3 regions of the Pseudoalteromonas sp. NFXS53 genome follow, and region 2 is predicted to be linked to each of the others. Evidence: predicted binding sites of a transcription regulator. Region 2 holds the regulator's gene; each other region holds the start of a gene.
What was found. Region 2 encodes MetJ, which represses methionine synthesis genes. Its sites were predicted from a motif close to TAGACGTCTAGACGTCTA; they were not measured.
Positions count from the first base shown of each region.

Region 1: metE (5-methyltetrahydropteroyltriglutamate--homocysteine S-methyltransferase) is a predicted target of MetJ. The motif match lies at 853-870, and genes of this name have one in related genera.
Region 3: metK (methionine adenosyltransferase) is a predicted target of MetJ. The motif match lies at 1,278-1,295, and genes of this name have one in related genera.

Region 1 is NZ_JBWVBR010000006.1:7,260-9,541, reverse strand. It holds gene AC1HJP_RS08245 (LysR substrate-binding domain-containing protein) at 1-595, opposite strand, end outside; gene metE (5-methyltetrahydropteroyltriglutamate--homocysteine S-methyltransferase) at 891-2,282, shown strand, end outside.
Region 2 is NZ_JBWVBR010000007.1:159,425-161,706, reverse strand. It holds gene AC1HJP_RS09830 (malic enzyme-like NAD(P)-binding protein) at 1-716, shown strand, start outside; gene metJ (met regulon transcriptional regulator MetJ) at 798-1,121, opposite strand; gene metB (cystathionine gamma-synthase) at 1,420-2,282, shown strand, end outside.
Region 3 is NZ_JBWVBR010000014.1:66,902-69,183, forward strand. It holds gene metK (methionine adenosyltransferase) at 1-1,177, opposite strand, end outside; gene tkt (transketolase) at 1,441-2,282, shown strand, end outside.

The DNA.
Region 1 (2,282 bases), on a different contig from region 2:
TTGGAATAGGGTACGAAATAATAGTTTCGTCTTTTAAGTCGAGGGCCGTGACGTAGGCTTTTTTAGCCAGTTCATGATCGGGTGATACAATCAGTTTCAACTTAAAATCAAAAAGGTGCGCGTATTCAAGCTTGTCGGCTTCACGAATATCAGAAGTTAACACTAGGTCTAAGTCATCGTTGAGTAGCTCTGGAATGGCGTCGTAGCTAAACCCGCGCTCGTAATCTACATGGATGTCAGGCCAGAAATTGTTAAATTCTTTGATTGTCGGCAATAGCCAATGGAAACATGCGTGGCATTCAACACTTAAGCGCAGTTGAGAAATTGGTTGATTGAGGCTTTCTTTTAATCGACACTTGGTTGCTTCTACTCTTGGTAACACTTCGTTGGCCAATTCTAGTAGTAGCATACCTTGTGGGGTAAATCGCACGGGTTGTGTTTTTCTTTCGAACAGCTGACAGTCTAATTTGTTCTCTAAGTCTTTAATTTGATGAGATAAAGCTGATTGAGTTAAAAACAGTTCACGGGCTGTATTAACGAGCGAGCCGGTTTCTTTAAGCGTTGAAATGGTTTTTAAATGTTTAATATCTATCATCTTCAATAAATCTCATTCTTAGAGTGAGCAAAATTCAGAGTTCACCTATTCCTGAACTGCATAACTTTAATTTCCGTGTTTGCTAGTTTATAAAAACAGCATAAAACTGTGTTTAATTAGCAAAATCACTATAACACTATTTTTGACAGCGTTGTCATGTTTTGATCATATTTTTTACAAATTTATTCGATTAATTTTGTTCATGTTAAAACTGAAAAACCATCAATTGTCTTCATCCTATCTCATGTTAATACTTTTAGCCATCTAAACATCCGTATAATTTTAAGGAAAGAGCATGGCGCATATTCATAATTTAGGTTTTCCTCGAGTTGGCAAAAAACGTGAACTCAAATTTGCAGTCGAAGCGTATTGGCGAGGCGAGCTAACTCAGGCCGAGTTACTAGAGAAAGGCAGAGTTATCAGAGCCGAGAATTGGGCGATACAGGCTGAAGCTGGAATTGAATTACTTCCGGTTGGCGATTTTGCATGGTATGACCATGTACTCAATACCAGCTTATTGCTAGGCGCTATACCAAAGCGCCATGTAAATACCGATGGCAATGTTGATCTAGATACATTATTCAGAATAGGCCGAGGTAAAGCGCCAAGTGGTTGTGCTTGTGCAGCGAGTGAAATGACTAAGTGGTTTAATACCAACTACCACTATATAGTGCCCGAGCTTTCTAAAGAGCAAACCTTTGAACTTACCTGGCAAGCACTGTTTGAGGAAGTCGCTGAAGCACACAGTCTGGGTTATAAAGTTAAACCTGTTTTGGTCGGGCCTGTTACTTATTTGCATTTAGCCAAATGTGCAGATAAGTCGTTTAATAAATTTTCGCTTCTGGAGAGATTGTTACCGGTTTATCAGCAAGTGTTACAAAAGCTGGCTGAACTTGGCGTTGAATGGGTACAGATTGATGAGCCAATACTCGCCCTAGAGCTATCAGATGAGTATCGCAGTGCTTTGCGCACTTCTTTTGCTACATTAAATGGGCAAGGTGTGAAGGTTTTACTGGCCAGCTACTTTGAGTCAGTAAAAGATTATTATGAAGATATTCAGCAATATCCTGTCGCAGGTGTGCATTTTGACTGTGTCGCTGGTGAGCAAGATTTTACAAAGCTAAACCAGCTTTTAAATGATGACCAAGTTTTATCTTTAGGGGTTATTAACGGTCGTAATATTTGGCGAGCAGATCTGTCTGCTATTTATAATCAGATTGAGCCCATAGCACTAAGTCGCGGTGATAATTTATGGTTAGCACCATCATGCTCATTACTCCATACCCCGGTAGATTTAGATCAAGAAGAAAAGCTTGATGCTGAATTACGTTCTTGGTTGGCGTTCGCAAAACAAAAGGCACAAGAGCTTAAGCTACTTAAAACAGCCATTGAGAATAAAGCACTAGCAACTTTAGACCTATATTCAGCGCCTGTAAAAGCCAGAGCGAGTTCTAAGCGCGTAAATAACCTTGTGGTTCAAGAAAAAGTGGCATCACTTACTGCCGAACACGCAAAGCGACAAAGTGAATTTTCCGAACGAGCTAAAAAGCAGCAAGCCGCATTAGGATTACCTTTATTACCGACCACAACCATAGGATCTTTTCCACAGACACAAACCATTCGCCAAGCACGAAAAGAGTTTAAAGCCGGTGTTATTTCAGTCGCAGAGTACGAAAACCAAATGCAA
Region 2 (2,282 bases):
AAGGCAAAGACATTCATGACGCTATCATTGTATGTTTAGGTGCAGGTGCTGCAGCAATCGCATGTATGGAGCTGCTGATTAAATGTGGTGCACAGCGTGAGCACATTTACATGCTAGACCGTAAAGGCGTTATCCATACGCGTCGTGATGACTTAAACGAATATAAAAAGCTATTTGCTAACAACACTGATAAGCGTACGCTGCAAGACGTAATTGCAGAAGCAGATGTGTTTGTGGGTGTATCTGGCCCTGACTTACTCTCTCCAGAAGACCTAAAGCTTATGGCAGACAAGCCAGTCGTGTTTGCATGTTCAAACCCTGACCCTGAAATTAATCCAGAAGTTGCACATGGTGCACGTAACGATTTAATTATGGCGACAGGTCGTTCGGATTATCCAAACCAAGTGAACAATGTTTTATGTTTCCCGTTTATCTTCCGTGGTGCACTAGATGTGCGTGCAACAGCGATTAACGATAAAATGAAGATCGCTGCGGTAGAAGCTATTCGTGGTATTGCGAAAGAGCCTGTGCCTGAGCAAGTACTTAAAGCAGCCGATGTTGAGTCGCTAGAGTTCGGTGCTGAGTATATTATTCCTAAGCCAATGGATCCGCGTTTATTGCCTCGCATTGCTAAAGCTGTGGCACAAGCTGCGATTGATTCTGGCGTTGCGCAAATCGATTTACCAGAAAACTACATGGCACAATTTGAATCTTAATCTTAGAAAAGACTAGATTAATAAAAAACCTCGCAATGGCGAGGTTTTTTTATGTTTTCTTTGTAATAACAAGAAAGCTGACTAACCTTCTTCGTTAATCTCTGGGATCTCTAAGCCCATCTCTTTCATAATGTTACGCACTTCAACAGGGATCTTCTCAGGGTTGTCTTTACGTAAGTCTTCATCGCTCGGCAACGGTTGACCCGTAAAGGCATGCAGAAATGCTTCACACAGTAACTCGCTGTTTGTTGCATGGCGCAAGTTGTTCACCTGACGGCGAGTACGCTCATCAGTCAATACTTTTAATACATTTAAAGGAATAGATACGGTGATCTTCTTCACTTGTTCTGATTTTTTGCCATGCTCTGCATAAGGGTGAATGTATTCACCATTCCATTTAGCCATAATATTTTTCTGATGCCTTAAGAGTAATTACTGCCAATAAGACTACGCTCGTTTGCGACGGCTTTAATTGACTTAGTTTGACTAACGCCCAACTCAAACTAAGGTTAATGTACCGATTTATGGTCAAAAACCCAGTCTTATTAACAATATTAGTTAACGAGGTGGCGAAATTTTATCGGTTTAAAAAAGATAGTCAAATTCTAGTTAAATAGCCATTTAGCAGTATAAATGTTTTGACTTCTCCAATTTGATCATCTAACCTTTTAGACGTCTAAACATCCATATACTAGGTGGTGATATGAGCCAACGCAATAAATCAACAGTCGCAGTCAGACATGGTATCGAAGCCGATAAGCATCATGGTGCGGTTGTGCCTCCTCTTTATCTTTCAACAACGTATTCGTTCGCTGATTTCGATACTAAGCGTGATTATGATTACGGTCGTAGCGGTAACCCAAATCGCGATATTCTAGCTGAAGCACTAGCCCAGCTTGAGGGCGGAGAAAAAGGCATCATCACAGCGACCGGTATGGCAGCGGTACACCTAGTAACACAACTTTTAAATCACGATGATACCTTAGTTATTCCGCATGATTGTTACGGTGGTAGTTATCGTTTATTCACCTCACTTGAAAAGCGTGGCTTGTTAAAAATAAAGGTTTTAGATTTAACCCGCGCTGACAGTCTTGCACAAATTGCAGAGATCAAACCTAAACTGGTTTGGATTGAAACGCCGAGTAACCCAATTCTTCGTCTTACAGACATCGAGGCGGTTGTGAATGCAGCCCATGCAGTGGGCGCTTTAGTGGGGGCTGACAATACGTTTTTATCTCCAGCGCTACAGAACCCAATTTCGTTTGGTGTTGATATTGTGGTGCATTCGACCACGAAATACATTAACGGCCATTCTGATGTCGTTGGTGGGGCCGTGATTGCGAAAACCCAAGAGTTAGGTGAAGAGCTGGCTTGGTGGGCAAATAACATTGGTATTACTGGCGCACCATTCGATAGCTATCTGACATTACGTGGTTTAAGAACCCTTAAAGTGCGCCTTAAACAGCATGAAGAAAATGCCCTAGCTATCGCCAAATACTTAGAACAATCTGAGTACGTACGCAAAGTGTATTACCCAGGTCTTGAATCACACCCACAACATGAACT
Region 3 (2,282 bases), on a different contig from region 2:
CAGCTGCTCTTAGTGCGTCTGCTTTGTCTGTTTTTTCCCAGCTGAATGCTGTGAATGTGTCATCACCAACCGTCATTTCGAACGGCTCACGACCGAAGTGACCGTACGCTGCAGTCATTTGGTACATTGGGTGAAGTAGGTCTAGCATCTTAGTGATACCGTAAGGACGTAGGTCGAAGTGCTCACGAACTAGCTCAACTAGTTTCTCTTCAGAAACTTTACCAGTACCGAAAGTATCGATAGTGATTGATGTAGGCTCTGCAACACCGATAGCGTAAGAAACTTGGATTTCACACTTATCAGCAAGACCAGCTGCAACAATGTTCTTAGCAACATAACGACCAGCATAAGCTGCGCTACGGTCAACCTTTGATGGATCTTTACCAGAGAAAGCACCACCACCGTGACGTGCCATACCGCCGTATGTGTCTACGATGATTTTACGGCCCGTAAGACCACAGTCACCTACTGGCCCACCGATAACGAAACGACCAGTTGGGTTGATGAAGTATTTAGTATCTTCAGTTAATAACTCTGCAGGTAGCGTGTGCTTGATGATGTTTTCCATAACAGCATCAACCAGTGCATCTTGCTCGATATCTGGGTTGTGCTGAGTTGAAAGTACAACAGCATCGATAGCAACAGGTTTACCATCTTCATATACGAAAGTTACCTGAGACTTAGCATCTGGGCGTAACCAAGGTAGGATACCTGATTTACGTGCTTCAGCTTGACGCTCTACTAGCAAATGAGAGTAGTATAGTGGCGCAGGCATAAGCGTTGGTGTTTCGTTCGTTGCATAACCAAACATTAGACCTTGGTCACCAGCGCCTTGCTCTTCAGGCTTAGTGCGGTCTACACCTTGAGCGATTTCAGGAGACTGTTGACCGATTAGGTTCATGATGCCACATGTGTCGCCGTCAAAACCTACATCAGAAGACGTGTAACCGATATCAGTGATTACTTTACGCGTAATTGACTCTAGGTCTACCCAAGCATCTGTTGAAATTTCACCAGAGATGATCGCAACGCCTGTTTTAACCATAGTTTCACAAGCAACACGTGCGTGTTTGTCTTGCGTAATGATTGCATCTAGTACCGCGTCAGAGATCTGATCAGCGATTTTATCCGGATGACCTTCAGAAACAGACTCAGAAGTAAATAAGTGTTTTGCCATTGTATCTATGCTCACAAATATTGCGCTTCACGAACATCGGGGATAGCGCGAAAAAATAAGGGGCGTATTCTATCTAAAACAAATTAACTTGCCTAGTTTTTTTACGCCTAGACGTCTGAATTAGATTTTTTCAATTGCAGATCCCGAAATATGCAGGTTTAGCCCTCGTTTTCTCAGGTATTTACGTTGCAGTAAGTACCATAAATGAGTCAGAATGAAGGCACTGACATTTCAGCGCAACACAATTAAAGGTAGGAGAATTCATGCCGTCACGCAAAGAACTTGCAAATGCCATTCGCGTTCTGTCTATGGACGCAGTACAAAAAGCTAAGTCTGGTCACCCGGGAGCACCTATGGGTATGGCTGATATCGCAGAAGTACTATGGCGCGATTATTTAAAGCACAACCCAAGCAACCCAGAGTGGGCTGACAGAGACCGCTTTATTCTGTCAAACGGCCACGGCTCTATGCTTATTTATTCTTTGTTGCACCTGAGCGGTTATGATCTTTCTATTGATGATCTGAAAAACTTCCGTCAAATGCATTCTAAAACACCGGGCCACCCAGAGTACGGCTATGCACCAGGTGTAGAAACAACAACTGGCCCACTTGGTCAGGGTATTACTAATGCGGTAGGTATGGCGATTGCTGAAAAAGCACTTGCAGCGCAATTCAACCGTGACGAATTTGATATTGTAAACCACTATACTTATACCTTCTTAGGCGATGGCTGTTTAATGGAAGGTATTTCACATGAAGCTTGTTCATTAGCAGGTACGCTAGGTCTTGGTAAGCTTATCGCATTCTGGGATGACAACGGCATTTCAATCGATGGTGAAGTAGAAGGCTGGTTTAGCGATGATACACCTAAGCGTTTTGAATCTTACGGCTGGCATGTAATTGCTGACGTAGACGGTCACGATAGCGATGCAATTAAAGCAGCAATCGAAGCGGCACGTGCAGAAACTGACAAGCCAACGCTTATTTGTTGTAAGACAGTCATTGGTTACGGTTCACCAAACAAATCAGGTAGCCATGATTGTCACGGCGCACCATTAGGTGATGAAGAAATTAAAGCAGCACGTGAATTCCTAGGCTGGGATCA